One region of the Thalassospira sp. UBA4513 genome, then DNA from elsewhere that is predicted to be linked to it. Evidence: riboswitches for the same ligand, from Rfam matches in the RefSeq annotation. Region 1 holds a riboswitch; the other holds the start of a gene.
What was found. Region 1 has a riboswitch for glycine ahead of B2T33_RS16875 (L-serine ammonia-lyase). Riboswitches for the same ligand answer to the same signal wherever they lie in the genome.

Region 1 (11,420 bases):
ACCGACTGGATCTTGATCACAGCACGAGTCAGGGTGACATCAAATGGTGCCTGTTCACCCTTGCGGATGATGGTCAGGACGATGTCGGTATTGACCTTGCCACGCATCATCTCGACCGCGTCATTCAGCGTCATGCCGCGAATGGCGGTGCCATCGATATGCGTAATGAAGTCGCCCGGCTGAAGGCCAGCCTTTTCGGCAGGCGTGTCATAGATCGGGGCGATGACTTTGACAAAGCCGTCTTCCATTGTGACTTCGATGCCAAGGCCACCGAATTCGCCGCGGGTATCGACCTGCATTTCCTCGAAATTATCCATATTCAGATATGAGGAATGCGGATCAAGCGATGTCAGCATGCCGTTGATGGCCGCTTCGATCAGTTTTTTGTCATCGACGTCTTCGACATATTTGCTTTTGACCTGTTCGAACACATCGCCAAACAGGTTGAGCAGCCGATAGGTCTCAGCCGAGGAGGTTGAAGATTGCGCCAAAACTGGCGACGCAAGGCCGATAGTCATGCCGGTCGCGAGTGCGAGTACTGCCAATCGTGAGGTTTTCATCCACTTACCTTGCCGTTTTTCGAGGCCAGCCATGGAAGCGGATTGATTGCTTCCCCGTTCTGGCGCATCTCCAGATATAGTTTTGGCGAAGTTTCACCCATAATACCAACAGGTTCGCCCGCCAATAGATATTGTCCTACCACACTGTCCAGCCGATCAAAACCGGCGATAAGGCTATGGTATCCTTCGCCGTGTTCGATAATCAAGAGGCGGCCATACCCGCGGAAGGGGCCAGCAAAGACAACTTTGCCGTCAAAAGGTGAGACAACCTGCGCATTTGCGCGTGTGCTGATCTCAATTCCCTTGGATCTGTTTACGGTCAAACCATCCGGACCGCGTGATTTTTCACCAAAAAGTGTAACCACTTTACCACTGGCGGGCATGCGGAGGTTGCCCTGTGCCAGTGTGATCGAACTGCCAACAGCGAATTCTTCATCACTGGTGTCGTTGCCACCGGTCTTGCCCGCATCAGATTTGCTTTCGGGCGGCGGTGGCGGCGTGTTTTTGGCAATTGTTGTCGCGCCAAGCGTGTCTGCATCCGGTTCGGTACGTGTCGCAACACGAACTTCCGGACGCGCGCGCGGGCGTGGCAGCCCTTCGGCACGATTTTCCAGATTGCGCAAAAGCTCGCCCAGCGATTTGGCTTCATCGGCAAGCACACTTACCGCCTTGGCGGCTTCTTCAGCTTCGGCCTCTGTCTGGGCGCGCAGGCGGCGCTTTTCATCGAGAAGGGCGGCAAGGGATGCGCGTTCTTGCTGCAATTCCTGGGTGGCAGCGGCCAATTCGCTGCGACGATTACGAATATCTTCGCGCAGCGTAGCAATCTCGCCCAGTTCTTTGCGCAGATCGCGGGCGTGCTGTTCGACACCTGGCAGGGCGGCCTTAAGCAATACCGCGGAACGCAACGTATCCTGCGGCGATGTCGGAAGGGCAATGACCGCTTCGGGCGGGGTGGTCGACAGGCGCTGCAGGGCCATCAGGATGCGGGCATATTGCCCGGCCTTGTCTTCAAGGCTGGTGGCCGCGACCTTTTCACGTGCTTGAAGCGTTTCGAGCTGATCTTCCAGTTCGGTCAGCGTGGTTTCAAGACGCTGGGTGCGTCTGGCGACAGATATCGCCTCGGACTGAAGGGCTTGTTCCTCGGTCCAGAGTTCCCGTGATTTGCGTGACAGGAACTCTTCCTGTTTTTGCTGTTCGGAAAGCTGGTTTTCAAGTTGATCAAGTTGCTGATCAACCTTTTGCAGCGATTGGGCAAAAGAAGGCGCAGCCCCGCCTGCAGCAAAAACCGCAAAAGCGATCAGCGCAGGCAGGGCGATCTCATAAGCTAACTTAGCTCGCAAGAAGCGCATCATTCTGTTTCAGGCCCTTAAGCAAGGGTTTACCGGTCATTTCGGCCGGTTGCGGCACGCCAAGCAATTGCAGCAAGGTCGGTGCGACATCGGCCAAACGACCATCTTCCAATGTTACCCCTTCCGGACCGTTAACAAGGATGGTCGGAACGAGATTAAGTGTATGTGCCGTGTGCGGTTCACCGGTTTCCGGATCGACCATTACTTCGCAGTTGCCGTGATCGGCGGTCACAAAGGCAACGCCGCCGACCGACTTGATCGCGTCAATTACCTTGCCAAGGCAGGTGTCAACCGCCTCGGCGGCCTTCATTGCGGCTTCAAGAATGCCGCTATGGCCGACCATGTCGGGGTTGGCAAAGTTCAGGATGATGGTGTCGTATTTTTCCGACTTGATGGCAGCGACCAGTTTTTCGGTCACTTCCGGTGCCGACATTTCTGGCTGCAGGTCATAGGTCGCGACTTTGGGGGAGGCGACCAGAATGCGGTCCTCGCCCTCGAATACCTGTTCTTCGCCGCCGTTAAAGAAGAACGAAACGTGCGGGTATTTTTCGGTCTCGGCGATGCGAAGCTGCTTCATACCTGCCTTGGAAACCACTTCGCCAAAGATATTCGGCAGGGTCTGCGGCGGATAGATCGCATCCATATATTTCGCATGTTCGGACGAATATTCGACCATCCCGGCCTGAACGGCGAACTTGACCGGCGTGCCGCGATCAAAGCCATCGAATTCCGGTGCGCAAAGGGCTGCCAGGATTTCACGTGCGCGGTCCGCCCGGAAATTGGTCATCAGAAGGCCGTCGCCATCCTTTATGCCGTCATAATCGCCAATCACGGTCGGCAGAACAAATTCATCGGTGGTGCCGGCTTCATAGGCGTTGGCAATCGCGGCCTCCGCACTTTCTGCGCTGCGACCATCGGCGTAATTTTTGCCCTGAACCATGGTGAAATAGGCCTGGCTTACACGTTCCCAGCGATTGTCGCGGTCCATGGCGTAATAACGGCCGGTGACTGTGGCGATTTCAACATTGGCATCGCCGATCAGGGCGCGGAATTTCTCAAGGAACTTGGCGGCACTTTTCGGTGCGGTATCACGGCCATCAAGATAGGCGTGAATTTTCACCTGCACACCGGCGCCCGCAATGATCTTGGCCAGGGCCGCCATGTGGGCCTGATGGGAATGCACCCCGCCTTCGGACAGAAGGCCCGCGATATGGCAAACGCCCTTGGAATCGGAAAGTTTGGCGATGATCTTTTTGACGGTGTCGGTATCGGCGATGGTGCCGGTTTTGACGGCCTCGTCAATTTTGGGCAGTTCCTGCATGACCACACGGCCAGCACCCAGGTTCATGTGACCGACTTCCGAGTTGCCCATCTGACCTTCGGGCAGGCCAACATCCAGACCGCAGGCCTTGAGGAACCCGGTCGGATTGTTGGCGTAAAGGTCATCCCAGACAGGCGTGTTGGCAAGGGCGACAGCGTTGTCCTTGCTTTCTTCGCGATAACCCCAGCCGTCTAGAATGCACAGCACCACAGGGCGCGGGCGCTTTACGGAATTCGATACAGTCACGTTCATAAACCCCACAGATAAAGGAAAAGGCTGAATGTCCCGTAAATATGGTGACTTACGGGGTGTTTCGCCATCAATCCCGCCATGCGGACAGGGTGGGTCAGTCTTCGCACACGACAGGTACATCAATTACCCTGGCAATTTAGCACGATTACCGTTGCTTAACAGCATCTGCCGCAGAAAATTTTGCAGATGCAAACCAGTTCTTTTGACAGTGTCTAAAGACGCAGATAGTGTTCAATCTGACGGTGAACCTCTGAGGTGGCAGAAATGTTATCTCGCACCGTGACGGGAGAGTTCGGATATCACGCGATTTGCATGATGTGCGGCGCCGAAGGAGCAATGCCTCATAAACACTCTCAGGCAGATGGACCGTCACGGAAGAGGCTCTGGAGAGAGAAACCAAAAAGCGCCTGGGAGAAAGCGCTGGTCAGGTTTCCACCGAAGGATGAACGCCCCAAGCCGATCTTGATCGGGCAGGGCGGATAATCTCAGGTCAAGGGACAGAGGGGGCAAAAACACCGGTTCGTAAACAGCGCGAAAACAAGCGCGTTATTGAGCCGTGAAGGAGGCCCTTGATGACAAATCCCGCGACCGATCCATCTTCGGGATCGCAAAAGAAATCCCAACATGACGTCAACCTGTCGGTTGTTGACCTTTACACGATCGGCATCGGTCCTTCGAGTTCGCATACGGTTGGCCCGATGCGCGCGGGATATCGTTTCTGCCTTGAGCTTGAGGCGCGCAACCTTTTGCAAAAGACCGGCAGTGTCGTGGTTGATCTTTATGGATCGCTTGCCCTGACCGGCAAGGGGCACGCAACCGATACCGCGGTGATCATGGGCCTGAATGGCAAGCGCCCGCGCAATATCGATCCTGATGATATCGTGCCGACTGTGAAGGCGATTGATGAAACCAGCCAGTTGCAGCTTTACGGGCAGTATCCGGTTGCGTTTAATCGCGATACCAATCTGGTGTTTCATTTCACCGAAACCTTGCCGCAGCATCCCAATGGCATGCGCATTACCGCCTTTGACCATGATGGCGTGAAAATCCATACCCAGGAATATTTTTCGGTCGGGGGTGGCTTTATCGTTTCCAGTGACGATCACGGTGCGGAATATTCCGGCGATAACATCACCTTGCCATTTCCGTTCTCGTCCGCCGATGAACTGATGGAAATCTGCAAACGCGAAGGCCGCTCTATCGCGGAAATCATGATGGAGAACGAACAAAGCTGGCGCAGCGCCGATGAAACCATCGCCTTTGTTGATCGCGTTCATGACGCGATGATGAACTGCATTGACCGTGGCATCCGAACTGACGGTATCTTGCCCGGTGGCCTGAATGTCAAACGCCGGGCATCGAACCTTTACAAGGAGCTGACCGAAAAGCCCGAAGCAGGCCTGCGTGATCCGTTAACGGTGATTGACTGGGTCAATCTTTATGCCCTTGCCGTGAACGAGGAAAACGCCGCAGGCGGGCGAGTTGTGACCGCACCGACCAACGGGGCGGCCGGCGTTATTCCCGCCGTTCTGCGCTATTACGAAAAGTTCGGTGCCAACGCCAATCAGCACAAAATTCGTGAATTCCTTCTGACCGCGGCGGCCATCGGATCGATCTATAAAAAGCGCGCCTCGATCTCGGCGGCCGAAGTTGGCTGTCAGGGCGAGGTCGGGGTTGCCTGTTCGATGGCGGCTGGCGCGCTGTGTGCGGTGCTGGGCGGAACGCCCGAACAGGTTGAAAACGCCGCCGAGATCGGGATGGAACATAACCTTGGCCTGACCTGCGATCCGATTGGCGGTCTGGTGCAGGTTCCCTGCATCGAACGTAACACCATGGGTGCGGTCAAGGCGATCAATGCGGCACGTCTGGCACTGCGCGGTGACGGACAGCATACCGTGTCGCTGGATAAGGTGATCGAGACCATGCGCCAGACGGGACTCGACATGCAAAGCAAGTACAAGGAAACCAGTCAGGGCGGTCTTGCGGTCAATGTCAACGTGGTCGAGTGTTGATCCCAACTCTTAAGAATAGGGCAGAAAACCGGGCTTTTTGGCATTTGAAATGTAAATTAGACGGTTTTCTGCTTTTGTTTCTTGCGACTTGCGGTTGGTGTTTTGCTATGATTTGCCGACTAAAAATAGGGGCAAAGACCCCAATATCGGTTGGACATAGATATGAGCAAAAAACTGTTCCGCATTTACATCGCGGTCAGTCTGGATGGCTTCATTGCGCGTGCCAATGGTGCGGTGGACTGGTTGGGGGAATATGACCCGGCCGAGTTCGGCTTTGATGACTTTCTGGACTCCGTCGGTACGCTGATCATCGGGCGAAACACCTTTGATCAGGTGATGGAATTTGGCGACTGGCCCTATGAGGCCCGCCGCACAATCGTTCTGACTTCACGCGAACTGCCCAAAGATAGGCCTGCCAACACAGAGGCCTATGGCGGCAGTATCATCGAACTGGTCGATCAATTGCGCGACCGGCGGTCGGCGGATGGCGACATCTGGGTCGTCGGCGGGGGCAGCGTGGTCACACAGTTCCTGTTTGGCGGTTTCGCCGATCAGCTTGATATCTTTACCATCCCGGAAGTGCTGGGTTCCGGTATTTCATTGTTCGGGCGTGACGCCGGGGGGATCAAACCCCGTCTTCTGGCGTCCGAACGGTACAATTCCGGCGTCGTGCGCAGCCAGTACGGTTTGGCGTAAGCCCGAAAACAAACAAGCCCGCATCTGGTGAACCGGATGCGGGCTTTGTGTTCCTGTGCCGTTTTTGGCGCAGGATGAAGGCTTAAATCTCTTCAAGTGCCTCAAGCGATTCTGGCAGGATTTGACCGCCATCGACCACGATTTGCTGGCCGGTGATATAGGCCGCTTCATCGGATGCAAAGAACAGGGCGGCGTTGGCGATATCCTCGACACTGCCCAGACGTTTCAGCGGGATCGAGTTCGCCATCGAGCACAGATAATCCTCGCCAAGATCGGCCAGGCCCTCTGTCATGATATTGCCGGGCATGACGGCATTGATCGTCGTGTTATAGCGCGACAATTCCATGGCGGCCGTCTTGATAAAGCCAAGCTGTCCGGCCTTTGACGCACCATAGTGCGACCATCCCGGATAGCCGGTGACAGGCCCGGTGATCGAGGACGTGATCACCACGCGCCCCTTGCCGCTTTTCTCGAAATAGGGAATGCAGGCCTTCACGCACAGGAAGCTGCTTTTAAGGTTGGTCGACATGACCTGATCCCAGTCATCCGCCGTCATATCGACCATCTTGACCTGTGGAAATATGCCGGCATTGGCGCACAGGATGTCAATCCCGCCAAAGGTTTTGGCCGTGTAGTCGGCAAGCGCGCTTACCTGATCGAAATCCGAGACATCACACAGGAACATGTCGGCGGTGCCCCCGGCGGCCTTGATTTCATCCACCGTCGCGGCCGCGTCCTTTTCGGTGCGGGCGGCGATCATGACCTTTGCGCCCTTGCTGGCAAATACCTTGGCGATACCCTTGCCAATGCCCTTTGAGCCACCGGTGACGATGACGCTTTTGCCGGAAATCGAAGTCAGCATGGTCGATCCTTTCGTGAAGTCATTGGGCAATGCGCCAGCTTTGCGGTGTGCTGCGGATTGCCGGTTCCCTGATTGTGCGCTGAGTTATGTTTTCTTGATGATTGGTCGAAATATTCCGTGATGCAACAAAAAATGTTGCAAGTTACACATTTTGTGCCGCATTATTCACAAAATGGTACTGAGACGGTCCTGAAACGGCGCACAACATCCGCTTCGAGGCGGTCACGAAACAACGACAGGAGGCATCAATTGGGCGGCATTTACGATGACAAGATGATTGATGTCCTGAAAGAGGGTGCCATATCGGTCCTGCCCGGTTGGGGTATGGGGCCGGATGCCGATGTGTCGCTTCTGACCGTTTCGGAAAATGCGACCTTTTTGGCAACCGATCCAAATAGCGGTGCAAAACTGATCCTGCGCGTTCATCGGCCGGGCTATCACACGCGTGCGGAAATCGAATCTGAACTCGCCTGGATCAATGCGCTTCGGGCCAGTGACATTGTCGACACACCCAAGCCACGCATGCGCAGCGACGGGTCACTGGTTGCCGAGTTTGATCAGGGCGGGGTCAGTCGCCATGTGGTCGCGTTTGATTTTATGCGTGGTGCCGAACCCTCCGCTGATGAGGCACTGGTTGATGGATTTTTCAAGTTGGGCGCGATCAGTGCGCGCCTGCATGGTCATGCGCGGCAATGGACCCGATCGGTTAATTTTGTGCGCAAAAGCTGGACGTTCGATACCACCCTTGGCGCCAATCCGCATTGGGGGGATTGGCGGGACGCACAGGGCCTTGATGACGATGGTCTGGCGTTGCTTGAACGTCTATGCAGCCATCTTGATCAGAAGCTTGCGTCCTTCGGGATGGGCAATGATCGCTATGGTCTGATCCACGCCGATTTGCGTCTGGCAAACCTTCTGGTCGATGGCGACCGGCTGGGTGTGATTGATTTCGATGACTGCGGTTTTGGCTGGTTTGGCTATGACTTTGCAGCCGCGATCAGCTTTATCGAGCTTGATCCGATAGTCCCGGCATTGAAAGAAGCCTGGGTCGAGGGATACCGGACCGTTGCGCCGTTTTCAGCCAGTGACGCGGCGATGCTTGATAGCTTTGTAATGCTGCGTCGCCTGCTTTTGACTGCCTGGATTGCCAGCCATCCGGAAACACCGACCGCGCAGGAAATGGGCACAGGCTTTACCGCCGGGACCCTGCAAATGGCGCAGGATTATCTGACAGCCGAGAATGCGAAATGAAGCCTGTGCGCCCCATCCTTGATATGAACGCCTATGATGGCAAAACGTCTTTCGCGCAGACCAAAGAGGGTGACGACCTTTTGTCGCGCCGCACCCGGAACTTTGGCGCGGCATCGGTTCTGTTTTACCGCGATCCAATTGAAATGGTGTCGGGATCAGGCTGCTGGATGACAGCAGCGGATGGCACCAGCTATCTGGATTTCTATAACAATGTGCCCTCGGTCGGGCATTGCCATCCGCGTGTGGTCGCGGCTATGGCGGATCAGGCCGCCAAGCTTAATATCAACAGTCGTTATCTGCATCAGACGACCGAGGAATATCTCGATCGTCTGAAGGCGACATTTCCGAATTACCTTGAAAATATCGTCCTGACCTGTAGCGGCAGCGAGGCCAATGACCTTGCTCTGCGCATTGCACAGCGTGCGACGGGTGCCAGTGGTTTTATCGTGACTGAGTCCGCCTATCACGGCAACACGGCGGCGGTGACGGACATTTCGCCATCGGCGTTGAAACGTGGCCAATTGCCTGATCACGTGATTGCCATTCCGGCCCCCAGCAAGCTTACATACGGCGATGATATTGCCGCTGGTTTTGCCGATGAGGTCAATAAGGCCGCACTTGTTTTGCAGGATCGCGGATACGGGGTGGCGGCCCTGATCGCCGATAGCATTTTTTCCAGTGACGGTGTGTTTTCCAACCCGCGCGGTTTCTTGCGTCTGGCTGTCGCGATTGTGCATCGGGCGGGCGGGCTGTTTATTGCCGATGAAGTGCAGCCGGGTTTTGGCAGAACCGGCGATGCCTTCTGGGGCTTTGCCCGACACGATGTCGAACCCGATATCGTCAGCATGGGTAAACCGATGGGCAATGGTTTCCCGATGGCGGGCATTGCGGTGCGGCCGGAATTGCTCAGCGCATTTTGCGACGATGTCGGATATTTCAACACCTTTGCCGCAAGCCCGGTGGCCTCGGCGACGGGGCTGGCCGTTTTGAATGTCATCCGCGATGAAAACCTTCAAGCCAATGCAGCACTTTGTGGCAAATCATTGCGCGAAGGGTTGCTGCATCTGGCGGATATTGATGGCCGCATCAGCGATGTGCGCGGGGCTGGGTTATTTATTGGTGTTGATCTGTCACCCGATGGTGATCCGACCAATCCCAGCGGGCAACTGGTCGGTGACATCATCAATGCCATGCGCGAGAACCGGGTTCTGATCGGTGCGGCCGGGAAATACGGCCAGACATTAAAAATTCGCCCGCCGCTTTGCCTGAAATCGTCCGAGGTTGATTTCTTTATCGAGGCGCTGGCGAAGTCGCTTCGCGCCTGTCGATAAGCGCCCGAACCGGCTATTGAGGGATCAGTTGCGCGTCGCGGCCTTGATCGTGCAGCCACCGGCACGGATGGTTTCATCAAGAACCCCCATCGGGCTTTCATCAGTGACCAGAACATCGACCGACGTCCAGTCGCAATAGCGTGCCGGGAAGGCCTGATTGAACTTGGTGTGATCGGCAACGATCATGCTGCGTGTGGCGCGTTCCATCATGACGGAATAAACATCAGCCGCCTCGATCAGCGCATCGCTGGCCCCGTCACCGTCAAGGCCACTGGCACCCAATATGGCCCATTCCACCCGATAGTTTTCAAGAAAACGCACGGTCTGCGCGCCATGCATCGCACCTTCCTGTGCGTGATAAAGCCCCGGCGCCATGATCACCCGGATTGTCGGGTTGATGGCAAGCACGGTGGCAACGCCAAACGAATGGGTGATGACGGTGAGGTCCGTCATGGTCACCGCCAGTCGTTTGGCGACATGAACCGTCGTGGCCCCGGATCCGATCATGATATGGCGCGCACCGGCCAGAACCGGGACGGATTGTTTGGCGATGCTTTCGCGTTCGGCAATGTGAAGCTGATGGCGTTCATTCAGGCCCGGTTCGCTGGCCTGACGGCGGACAGCACCGCCATAGGTACGGTTAATCAGCCCTTGCGACGTCAGTTCGTCAAAGTCACGTCGAATGGTTTCATTCGAGACATTCAAACGTTCGGCCAGATCCGCGATCCGCAATGACGGTTCGAGGTCCAGTTCGCCAAGAATGCGTTGTTGTCGAAGGGATTTCTTATTTGCTGCCATGACGCGATGATAGTGCCCGGACCATCATCGCGCCAGCCGTTTTAAGCAATCCATCAATCGGAATTCAGCCCGTATTTACGGCAGTGGGCGTGGTAGCTGCTGACAAGTTCATCGGCCCCGATCAGATTGCCGGCTTCGTCCTTGTAGGTCAGATGATGTTCAATCGGCTGACCCTGCCAAAGCTTTTCAATCTCGGCCCGTTTCGGCGTCTTGCGGAAATCGGCAATGAAGTCGTTGATCGCACAAAGCAACGGATAGGACGCCGGATCGGCTGCGACCGCCGCGACATAGAAGAACGGGTGCGGCAGGATCGGCTTGGGCAGGACTTCCAGACGACCATGCCAAGGGCTTTGCGGGTTTTTCGACGCCCAATAAAACACAGGATGGTCGCCTGCAAAGGCATCAATCGCCCCGTCGGCAACCGCATCATGCACGCGCGAAATATCGCCATAGGCGATCATGTTCGAAAGCTTGGCAATACCACCGGGTTTGTTTTCATTATCCGCCCAGCGAAGGCCGACATCTTCAAGCACGGCAAGGGCGGCGGGGTCATTAACCGTGCCCAGTACCTTGCCCTCAAGATCGGCAATGGTGTTGATGGATGTGTTGTCCGTGCGGCGGATCAGCGAAAAGTTCAGATAGGTGTAGGTATCTGAAAACGCGACACCCTTGTAAAAATCGCTGGGCGGCAGGGCGCACCAGACAACATCGGCGGGCGGTTGCCCGGCCTTTTTGCCGACAAACAGAAGTTCGGTCAAAAGATCCCACGGATGTTCAATGAACTCGCACTCAACGCCGATGGATTTGGCAAAGGCCTCGGCATAATCGATATCAATACCATGAAGCGGCCCGCCTTTTTGCGGGCGGAACGAGGCCCCGACCAGTGCCGGGTCAATGGCGATGCGGATTTTGCCGCGCGCCTTGATGTCGGCAAGACGGTCATAGGCCGGATCTTCGGGAATGTAACTGGCGGCCAGAAACTGCGAAA
Region 2 (11,420 bases), on a different contig from region 1:
TGCTCCGCCACCTTATCACCCGCTTGGCTCTTTTAATTGCCATCTGCCTGTCATCTATCGGTGTAAGTTCTGTTGCACTGGCGGCATCGGATATGACAACCGACTGGGTCGATGAGGACTTCACGTCAGTCCGCCTGATCAGTGCGCAAACCGAAACCGGCGGCAAACAGACACTCCGTCTTGGCCTTGAATACGAACTGCAACCCGACTGGAAGATTTACTGGCGCAGCGCAGGCGATGCCGGGTTCCCGCCGCAACTTGACTGGACCGGTTCCGAAAATGTCGGCGCCGCAAACATCCTTTGGCCGGCCCCTCACCGCTTTTCGATCTTTGGCCTCGAAACATTCGGCTATAAGGATCACATCATTCTGCCGATTGATGTTGCGATCCCTGATCCGGCCCAGCCTGTCGCGATCCGTCTTGATGTCGATTATCTGGTGTGCAGCGACATCTGCATTCCGGCAAATGCCAGCTTTAATCTTGATATCCCGGCAGGTGCCTCCGCTGGTGCAGGCACCTCGATCGCAAGCAACCACGCCCACCAGATCGAAAAGTTTGTTTCCAAGGTACCGCTGCGGGGCACCGGCCTTCCCATCGAAGTTACCAGTATTTCCAGCATCAGTCAGGGCAATGCGCACAGCCTGCGTCTGGGTGTTCGCGGTCTTGATGATGCCGGGGTCGACATTGACGACATCCTGATTGAAAGCGACCTGCGTGCGGGATTCGGTCTGCCCGAACCGCAAACGGCCGCCACGGGCAGCAACGAGGATGTTCAGTATTTCGATCTGACCGTCATGGGCTTGGCCGAAGACCAGACACTGAAAGATCAGCCAGTCACCGTCACCGTCATCGCCGGTCCGCTTTCTGTTGAGCAAAACCTTGTTGTCGGGGATGGTATTGCCGCCATAAGCACCGCATCCAGTGCGGGCGCAACGGCAGGCATGAGTTTCGCGATGATCGGATTGTTCGCCTTGCTTGGCGGTTTGATCCTGAACGTCATGCCCTGTGTGTTGCCGGTCCTATCGATCAAGGTCATGTCAGCCCTTAAAGCCCGCGAACAGGACATCAATCGGGTGCGCATCGGTTTCCTTGCCAGTGCGGCCGGGATCATTACCTCCTTCTGGGTGATTGCCGCTGTTCTGGTCGGCATCAAACTGGCCGGGGGCACCATTGGCTGGGGCATTCAGTTCCAGCAACCGCTGTTTCTGACCGTTATGACGATTATTCTCGCCCTGTTTGCGCTGAATATGTGGGGGCTGTTTGAAATTTCTGGCCCGGATCAGCTTGGCAACGCGGCAAATGACGCCATCACACGCAGCGAAAGCCACGGCCACCATGTCAGCAGCAACTTCCTGACCGGCATGTTTGCCACTTTGCTGGCAACCCCCTGCTCTGCCCCGTTCCTTGGCACGGCGGTTGGTTTTGCACTGGCGGGCAGTGTGTTTGACATCTTCTGGATCTTCACCTTGCTGGGGATCGGACTGGCGCTACCGTATTTTGCCATCGCCATCCAACCGCGTGTGGCACATATCCTGCCCAAACCCGGTCGCTGGATGAATGGCGTCAAAGTTGTTCTGGGTCTTGCCCTGATCGGCACGGCGATCTGGCTTCTGGGCATTCTGTCGGTCCAGATCGGCATGGGTGGTGCGATTGCTGTCGGGCTTGGCCTGATTGCGGGCTGCGTCTTTATCTGGGCCCGCAAACGCACATCAAACCTGCGTCCACGCTTTGCCTTTACGTCACTGGCGGTACTGGGCTTCTTGGTTGCACTGTTTGCGCCCGGCTTTTCAAAACCACCGTCGTCGCCGCGCGCATCATCGGACAATGGCACGCTTGTCTGGCAGGCGTTTGCACCTGAAACCATTGATGGTTTGGTTGCCGATGGAAAGACGGTCGTGATCGATGTTACGGCGGAATGGTGTGTGACCTGTCAGGTCAACAAGAAGCTGGTTCTCGAAAAGCCCGATGTCCGAAATGCATTGATGCAGGATGATGTTGTTCTGATGCAGGCCGACTGGACCCGCCCGGATCAAAAGATTGCCGATTACCTTGCCTCCTATGGCCGGTTTGGCATTCCGTTCAATGCAGTATTTGGTCCGGGAGCACCGGATGGCATTTTGCTTTCGGAGTTGCTCGGTGTGGACGAGGTTCTTGGTGCGCTTGAAGATGCAAACGGTTCGGCAAGCCTTGCCAGTTCCGTTCAGTGATCACATCTGATTGGGAACGCGTAGTGTTTCCGGCTCCTGCGAGAGTGCAGGCGTTAAGGTGCACACAGGCCCAAAATTGCTGCCAATTGAAGTCAAGCAGATGAAACCTGTTAAAAACTCTGCGTGAAAGCATTGAATGCCAAGCAGATTTGGTGTTTGATTCCGGCATGCGATCCAGCGCGCAGTCAACGGGATTGCGCCAAATAACGGAGATACCCATGACCATTTCAGTCGGTTCCGAACTCCCGGAAGTTACCCTTTTCCGCGCAACCAGCGACGGTCCGGAAGCCGTCAATTCCAAGGAATTCTTCGCAGGTCGCAAAGTTGTCCTGTTTGCAGTACCGGGTGCCTTTACCCCGACCTGCTCGGCCAAACACCTTCCAGGCTTTGTTGCCAAATCCGATGAGATCAAAGCCAAAGGTGTCGATGAGATTGCCTGCCTTGCATCAAACGATGCCTTTGTCCTTCAGGCATGGGCCGATGCGGAAAAGGCCAACGACGTCACGATGCTTTCGGACGGGGATCTGGCGTTTGTCGACGCAACCGGGCTTGGACTTGATCTGACCGGCCGCGGCCTTGGCAAGCGTGCCAACCGTTTCGCCATGATTGTCGAAGACGGCAAAGTCACCGACATTGCCATCGAAGAACCGGGCGCGTTTGAAGTTTCAAGTGCCGAAGCTGTTCTGAAAAAGCTTTAAAACCGGAAAGCTTCCCGCAACAAGCGCTTAAAGCTCCGCAATCATTTGCGGAGCTTTTTGCTTTGAATGTAGGGAACAATAGTGCCTGATCAGCGCGGAAGCAGAACCGGTATCGGGTCTTCCTTGCTGTCATAATCGCATTCAAAGGTCGGGTTGGTGTGCTTGGCAATGAAATGCACAACACCTTCCCGGAAACTATCCTTGATCGGTGACCAGCTCATATAGACCCCGCCACGGGTGTCATATTCGCGAATATCCGGATCTCGCATCAGTTCAGAAAAACTGTGTCCAAGATCTTCTGTTGCACCAGCCACCAGCCAAGACGGCTTCAGGCCACCATGCCACAGCAAGTAAACGCCACCGACCCCATCCAGGCTAAGCTCTGAAATATCGTCGATCATGAACAGGCGGTAGTACTCCCCACGTGGGCTTTTTCGCCATTTTATATCTTGTGCCTTTGGCTGGCGAATAGCACCGAGAGACCAAAATCCCATATTAACCTCCAAGCACGCCAAAACGCGTGCAACCGTATGTCACACGCATCCCAACATAGCTTCTTATTCTTATAGGTAAGAACTTACCTTACATATGTAAACTTTTGATTGACAAAAGACTGGGCGAAAACGCCCGAAACGCTCTTTGTCAAGAAGATATAGCTCACGCTACTACCTTAAATCACAGCACAAAACCAAGCATTTTTCGAATTATTCGAACAACTTGTCGATATCGTCCTGACTGATGCCTTCTCCTTCGAGCTGCGGACCGTTCAGAAGGTCTGCATCCTCGGGTCGTGATTCTTCCTCGACCTCAGGAACCGGCAATTCGGCAAACGCATCTTCACCCCAGATCGAGATCATGTTGTGGACGCGCTCTTCAACGAACTCAAGCGTGCTGACCACCTTGTTGATGCGCTGGCCGGTAATGTCCTGGAAGTTACAGGCTTCAAAGATCTTGGTAACGATGAAGGCAATCTGTTCAACGTGATCGGCGACAAAATCGCTCGGCGCCGAGTTTTTGAGCGTCATCGTCAGATCGTCAATCTGCTCGGCGGATTCCAGAATGGTATGGGTCGCCATTTCGGTATCCTTGACGATGGCATCAAGTTCCGAGGTCGCACTTACCAGTCGGTCATCCTGCGCCTTTGGATGGCGCAGCGACGCAATCTGAACCTTGGCCCTGTGGATGTGCTCGTTCATTTCCGCGATCTGGGTGCGGATCAGTTCCAGATCGTCACGGTCGGGCTCTGCCGCCCCCGGGCGATTGGAGTGGGTTGGGTTACTTGAAACCGGCTCTGGCAATTCATCCATCGGCGCATCGTTTGATGCAAACGGGGTGGCGACATCACTGGCCGGAACACCACCGGCTGCCACTGCCTGACGCAGTTGTGAAACTTCACCACGCAGTGCTCTGATTTCATCAAGAACAGCCTGCGTAATACCGGACGTTTCCGGGGCACTCGTCGCTGCCGGCAAGGATGCCTGCATCGGTTCCCCTGCCCCCATGCCGCTTTCCAGCGTCGGGTCAAAAAAGGAGTCAGACCAATCCTCAACCACACCACCGGTGCGTTCTTTAAGACGACGTTCGGCAGTGAATACTTTTTGCACGCGACGAGACATAACTGACTTTAACCCTCCGGAACGGACGTACGTCCGATCACTAAATCCCCAAACGCACCTTTTTGACGGCGTTCATTACTATTACGGCAAGTATAAGGGTGCAGATTGCGACAAGTCCAATGGGTTTCAAGTCCAAGTCTTTGAAAAAGAACACCCCGGCCAAAAGACCGGGGTGCTCCAAAAGGTCAGGTTGCGTTGGTTATCAAGCTGTTTCAGGCTTCCAGCGCAAAACCGGCTTACGTGCAGCCGCCGTTTCATCAAGGCGTCTGCGCGGGGTCAGGTACGGTGCATTCTTGAAGAATTCCGCATCGCCCGACTCGGCCTTGGCCACAAGCGACAGAATCGCATCACAGAACTGATCGATCGATTCCTTGGTTTCGGTCTCGGTCGGTTCGATCAGCAACGCCCCATGAACCACCAGCGGGAAATACATCGTCATCGGGTGGAACCCTTCGTCGATGATTGCCTTGGCCAGATCCAGCGTCGAAACCCCGGTATCTTTCAGGAAGCCGTCATCAAACAGGGCTTCATGCATGCAATAGCCCGGGAAAGCGACACTGAGCTTGTCCTTGAGACGCGCCAGCAGGTAGTTGGCATTAAGAACCGCATCACCCGATGCCTGACGCAGGCCATCTGCACCGTGGCTTTTCATATAAGTCAGCGCACGAATAAACATGCCCATCTGACCATGGAAGCCTTTAAGACGGCCAAACGGCTTCATGCCGTCTTCTTCGTCTGCGGTTTCGACCAGATGGAAACCATCACCCTTTTTCACGACATACGGGATCGGGGCAAACGGTGCCAGTGCCTCGGAGAAGACAACAGGTCCTGAACCCGGTCCACCGCCACCATGCGGGGTCGAGAACGTCTTGTGCAGGTTGATATGCATCGCATCAATGCCAAGGTCTGCCGGGCGCACCCGACCGACAATGGCGTTGAAGTTCGCACCATCGCAATAGAAGTAACCACCCGCTTCATGCACCAGATCGGCGATCTTGCGCACGTCACGTTCAAACAGACCGCAGGTATTCGGGTTGGTCAGCATGATACCCGCCACATCGTCGCCAAGCTTGGCTTCAAACGCGGCCAGATCAACACGGCCATCTTCGGTCGCGGGGATCGAATCAACTGTAAAGCCACAGGCTGCTGCGGTTGCCGGATTGGTCCCGTGGGCGGATTCAGGCACCAGAACGCGACGACGGTTTTCACCGCGCGCATCAAGGGCCGCACGAATGGCCATCATACCGCAAAGCTCACCCTGCGCACCCGCTGCCGGAGACATGGAAACTGCGGGCATGCCGGTCAGAACCAAAAGCCAATGCGCACACTGATCAATCAGTTCCAGCGCACCCTGAACGGTGCTTTCGGGTTGCATCGGATGCAGATCGGCAAGACCAGGCAAACGCGCGACTTTTTCGTTCAGGCGCGGGTTATGCTTCATCGTGCACGAACCAAGCGGGAAGAAACCGGCATCAATGCCATAGTTCTTCTGCGACAGGCGCGTGAAGTGACGCACGACTTGCGGCTCCGAAAGCCCCGGAAGACCAACGTCGCTATCACGGTCAAGACCGCCGAGGCGCGATTTGGTGCCCTTTGGTTCCGGCAAATCAACGCCGGTACGGCCGGGTTGGCCCTGCTCGAAAATCAGCTGTTCTTCAAGAACAAGTCCACGGTTGCCGGTATGGGTTGTAAAGGTCATGCCAGCGCCTCCTTCAATGCGGACGCAAGCGCCGCGATATCCTCGTCCGTGTTGGTTTCGGTGACCGCAACCAACAGGTAGTTATCCAGATCCGAACGGTTCGGATACAGGCGCGACAACGGCACACCAGCAAGGACGCCCTTGGCAACCAGTGCCTCAACCACTTCGGCGGCCGGTTTGGAAAGCTTGACGGTGAATTCGTTAAAGAAGCTGTCATTGACCACAGATGCGCCTTCAACGGCATCAATCGCGTCCGCCGCCTTGCAGGCATTTTCATGGTTCAATGTCGCCAGACGGCGATAACCGTCTTCACCCAGCAGGCTCATATGCACGGTAAAGGCCAACGAACACAGGCCCGAGTTGGTGCAGATGTTCGAGGTCGCCTTTTCGCGGCGGATATGCTGTTCGCGGGTCGACAGCGTCAGAACAAAGCCACGTTTGCCGTCCTGGTCGACCGTTTCACCACACAGACGGCCCGGCATCTGACGCACGAGCTTTTGCGTCGTGGCAAACAGACCGACATACGGCCCACCATAGTTCAGCGCATTACCGATCGACTGGCCTTCGCCGCAAACGATGTCTGCGCCAAAGCTGCCCGGTGATTTCACCGCGCCAAACGCCACCGCCTCGGTAAAGACCACCACCAGAAGCGCACCCTTGGCATGGCAAAGATCAGCCAGTTGGGTGTGATCCTGAATGCGGCCAAACACGTCCGGGTACTGCACCACAACACATGCGGTCTGATCATCAATCAGATCGTTGAGTTCTTCGGCAGTTGCCTGATGTTCCGGATGTCCATCGCGACCGGCGACTTCGGTGTCGCTATACTGGCAATAGGTTTCGGTCACTTCGCGGTAATGCGGGTGCAGACCGCCCGAAAGCACCGCCTTCTTGCGACGGGTCGCACGGCAGGCCATCAGAACCGCTTCGGCACAGGATGTCGCACCATCCCACATCGACGCGTTTGCAACATCCATCCCGGTGATCGAGGCAACCTGGGTCTGGAATTCAAACAGGTATTGAAGTGTCCCTTGCGCGATTTCCGGCTGATACGGGGTATAGGCGGTCAGGAATTCACCGCGCTGGATCACGTAGTCAACCGTCGCCGGGACATGGTGGCGATAGGCACCCGCACCCAGGAAACTGGGCACGCTTGATGCGCCCATGTTTTTGGCGGCCAAGGCCATCATATCGCGTTCGACCTGCATTTCGCCAAGGTGGGATGGCAAATCAACAGGTGCATCAAGCAACGCGCCGTCCGGCACATCACAGTAAAGTTCATCAACCGATGATGCCCCGATGGTATCAAGCATCGCAGCACGATCAGCGCGTGTCAGTGGGAGATAACGCATGTTTTAAAGGCCTTCGACGAAGTCTTTGTAGGCAGCTTCATCCATCAGCTCATCAAGCTGGGATTCATCGGTCAGTGTCATTCTAAAGAACCAGCCATCCGATTCCGGGGCTTCATTGACCAGTGCAGGATTGTCATCGAGCTCTTCGTTGACCTCGACAATTTCACCATCGAGCGGGGCGTAAACGTCGCTGGCGGCCTTGACCGATTCAACAACCGCGGCGTCGCCATCCTTGGTCAGCTTCTTGCCAACTTCCGGCAGCTCGACATAGACGATATCGCCCAGCGACTGCTGCGCGTAATCGGTAATGCCAACGGTTGCCACACCGTCTTCAAGCTCGATCCATTCATGTTCCTGCGAAAATTTCTTAGTCATCTTCCATTGTCCCTGTTGATCAATTCAGTGCCAATGCAGCGTAGCGCCGCTCTCTCTATGATAAATTCTGGTTCTCAACCGCGGAAATAACGATGCGGCGCGAACGGAAGTTCGACCACCTCGGCCGGGCGCGCCTTGCCACGCACCATAAGATCGACCTTGGTACCCGGTTCAGCAAATTCAATTGCGACATACCCCATGGCAATCGGGCCATCGACGGTCGGGCCAAACCCGCCCGAGGTAATCTCGCCGATTTCTTCGCCATCCGCGTTCAAAATCTGGGTGTGTTCGCGTGCCGGTGCCTTGCCTTCGGGCTTGATGCCGACACGTTTGCGATCCGCACCGTGTTCAAGCTGATCAAGGATCACATCCGCCCCCTTGAAGCCACCCTCGGCCCGGCGACGTTTGTTGATGATCCAGTTCAGATCCCCTTCAACCGGGGTCGTGGTGGTATCAATGTCGTTGCCATACAGGCAAAGGCCCGCTTCGAGGCGCAGTGAGTCACGTGCACCAAGGCCGATCGCCTCAACCTCGTCCTCGGCCAGCAATTTGCGTGCAAGTGCCTCGGCATCGGCGTTGGGCACAGAAATCTCATAACCGTCTTCGCCGGTGTAACCCGAACGGGTCACAAAGCACGGACTGCCAGCGATTTCGACTTCGGCAAAGCTCATGAATTTCAGATCGGCAACCGATGGCGCAAAGCGTGCCAGAACCTTGGCCGCGTCCGGGCCCTGAAGTGCGAGAAGCGCACGGTCATCGATTTCTTCAAGCGATACACCATCGCCAAGGTTGGCACGCATGTGAACGATATCATCGTCCTTGCAGGCCGCATTGATCACCAGAAACAGGCTTTCACCCGCATTGGTAATCATCAGATCATCAAGGATCGTGCCGTCGTCCTGGGTAAATGCGGAATAGCGGGTGCGACCGGGTTTGAGGATGGCAATGTCACCGGGCACAAGCTTTTCAAGCTCGGCCACGCGGTTCTCGCCAGTCAAACGCACCTGCCCCATGTGGGACACATCAAACAGGCCTGCCTTCGCACGGGTATGAAGATGTTCGCCCTTCACACCAAGCGGATATTGCACAGGCATGGCATAGCCAGCGAACGGCACCATTTTGGCACCGAGTTCCACATGCAAATCATAAAGGGCAGTTTTTAGAAGTTCGGATTCTTGATCCGCCATCAGGTTCTCCAAGACAATCGTTGCGAAATATAGCCGACCAGTGGCCAACCACATTCCCCCTCTGTCTTTGGAGCCTGAAAGAATCACATCCGGGGTAGGAAGCCGGTCTGCTTACATCTTCGGCGAGGTGTTCCTGATCAGAAGTTCAGGTCACCTGCTTTCCAGAGTCCCATCTCCACGCGGTCCTGTTGCCTGAGAGTTTCCGGGGTGGTTGCTCCTTCGGCGTCCGCTCATCCGATAAGGACTGCGGCCTCTCCCACGTGCATCATTTGGGTATGTTTCTGTTATACGGGTTTCCGCGCAAACCGACCAGCCCCTATTTTTCGGGCACGATCGGTCTGCCGCGTCTCAAGCAAACAAACCCGAATAAAATCAATCGGTTCCGAACCGGCGATTATACTCAAGTTGGTCTGCGCTCAGCTGGAAACCAAGATAGATTTCGTAATCCGGACCGGTCCAGACATCGTCCAGCGGCACCGACAGGGTCACCTGTTCGTCACGGATGCGTGCCATGTTCAGATTGTCTGCAAACGCCATATTAACGTCAAACACCGACTTCTGAATGAAGGTGCCGTTCGGGTCACGCAGGGCGACGAAATATTTAAATTGGACATTACGGTTCTGGGCTGCCGGCCCAAGCTCGGCGGTAATGATCGGACTGATGATGACATCAAGTTCCTTGTCATCAAGGTCATAGCCGCAATCACCAAGGTATCCGGTAAATTCGGCTTCGACGATCACATCGGTCAGATCACGGCCAGCACCACTGAACTGGACAAGTTTTGCCGTATCCTTTGGCAGATAGGCCGCCGGACAAACCGGGACCGGCTGTTCTTCGAACGGGTTGCCACCGCCGCATGCGCTTAGCAATCCACCAAGCGAGACCATACCCAATGCATAAACGCGCCGAAGTCCGTTACCGATTGTCATCCAAGCCTCTATCAAACCAAATGTTTTCGGGCCGCATCGCGACGACCGGCCCGCGCGCAGTCTATTCTTTCGCGGATGTCGGCACAACCCGCTTGAAAGGCCTTGGGCGGTGTAAAACGTCAAAAATTCGGCCAACCCGCACCGACCATTTACCCCAGAGTCATTGCACCGCATGATCAGGCAGGTTATGTAACGTCAATGTGTGAATAAAGCGTCGGGACAGCCCGTGCGCGTTTGGGAAAGCCGGACCTGTATCATGTCTGACAAAGCCAGCCTTCGGATCGTTCTTGCCAATCCGCGCGGTTTCTGCGCGGGGGTTGATCGCGCCATCGAGATCGTCGAAAAGGCACTCGAAAAATATGGCGCACCGGTCTATGTCCGCCACGAAATCGTGCATAACAAATTCGTGGTCAATCGCCTGCGCGATATGGGTGCGGTTTTCGTTGACGAACTTGATGCCGTTCCCGATGGCGTGCCGGTGATCTTTTCGGCCCATGGTGTCCCGAAATCCGTGCCCGAGGCGGCCGAAACCCGCAAACTTGAATATCTTGATGCGACCTGCCCGCTGGTCTCCAAGGTCCATCGCGGTGCCGAACGCCATCACGCCGATGGCAAACATATTCTTCTGATTGGTCATGCCGGTCATCCCGAAGTCATCGGCACGATGGGCCAATTGCCCCCCGGCAGCATGACCCTGGTCGAGACCGAAGAAGACGCCGAAACCATCGAAATCAGCGATCCGGAAAATCTGGCTTTCGTAACCCAGACGACCTTGTCACTTGATGACACCGCCAAGATCATTGAAATCCTGCAACGGCGTTTCCCGTCAATCGCGGTGCCGAAAAAGGAAGACATCTGCTACGCCACGACCAACCGCCAGCATGCGGTCAAACTGATCGCGGAAAAGGCCGATGCCATTCTGGTCCTTGGCGCGCCGAACTCTTCGAACTCCAACCGTCTGGTCGAAGTCGCCAAGCGCGAAGGCTGCACACGGTCGGTTCTGGTCGAACGGGCAAAGGATATCGACTGGTCCAAGCTTGACGGTATTTCAAGCCTTGGCATCACGGCCGGCGCATCCGCGCCCGAAATCCTGGTCGAGGAAGTCATTGATGCCTGCCGCGAACGCTTTGACGTGACGGTCGAAACAATCACGCTGACCAACGAGAATGTCACCTTCAAACTGCCGCGTCAGCTTGCCAGCTAGGTCTGCGGACATGCTTATTTTCAGCTCAGGACGACGATAGAACTCATGGCCGTCTATACCGACGTTTCAGACGAAGATATTTCCCGCTTTGTGGCCGAATACGATATCGGTGACGTGGTGTCGTTCAAGGGGATCGCAGAAGGCGTCGAAAA

Region 2: another riboswitch for glycine. It lies ahead of gcvT (glycine cleavage system aminomethyltransferase GcvT); the one in region 1 lies ahead of B2T33_RS16875 (L-serine ammonia-lyase).

What each region holds. Positions count from the first base shown of each region.
Region 1 is NZ_DGMR01000038.1:266,669-278,088, reverse strand. Features, by position in the region: gene B2T33_RS16890 (S41 family peptidase) at 1-560, opposite strand, end outside; gene B2T33_RS16885 (murein hydrolase activator EnvC family protein) at 557-1,909, opposite strand; gene gpmI (2,3-bisphosphoglycerate-independent phosphoglycerate mutase) at 1,890-3,482, opposite strand; glycine riboswitch at 3,756-3,861, shown strand; gene B2T33_RS16875 (L-serine ammonia-lyase) at 4,055-5,494, shown strand; gene B2T33_RS16870 (dihydrofolate reductase family protein) at 5,657-6,190, shown strand; gene fabG (3-oxoacyl-ACP reductase FabG) at 6,273-7,052, opposite strand; gene B2T33_RS16860 (phosphotransferase enzyme family protein) at 7,302-8,303, shown strand; gene B2T33_RS16855 (aspartate aminotransferase family protein) at 8,300-9,634, shown strand; gene B2T33_RS16850 (DeoR/GlpR family DNA-binding transcription regulator) at 9,659-10,432, opposite strand; gene B2T33_RS16845 (methyl-accepting chemotaxis protein) at 10,486-11,420, opposite strand, start outside.
Region 2 is NZ_DGMR01000039.1:445,664-457,083, reverse strand. Features, by position in the region: gene B2T33_RS18955 (protein-disulfide reductase DsbD family protein) at 1-2,207, shown strand, start outside; gene B2T33_RS18950 (peroxiredoxin) at 2,426-2,905, shown strand; gene B2T33_RS18945 (hypothetical protein) at 2,995-3,399, opposite strand; gene B2T33_RS18940 (protein phosphatase CheZ) at 3,610-4,521, opposite strand; gene gcvPB (aminomethyl-transferring glycine dehydrogenase subunit GcvPB) at 4,724-6,220, opposite strand; gene gcvPA (aminomethyl-transferring glycine dehydrogenase subunit GcvPA) at 6,217-7,572, opposite strand; gene gcvH (glycine cleavage system protein GcvH) at 7,576-7,947, opposite strand; gene gcvT (glycine cleavage system aminomethyltransferase GcvT) at 8,022-9,134, opposite strand; glycine riboswitch at 9,194-9,301, opposite strand; glycine riboswitch at 9,305-9,403, opposite strand; gene B2T33_RS18915 (hypothetical protein) at 9,507-10,064, opposite strand; gene ispH (4-hydroxy-3-methylbut-2-enyl diphosphate reductase) at 10,321-11,268, shown strand; gene B2T33_RS18905 (homoserine kinase) at 11,314-11,420, shown strand, end outside.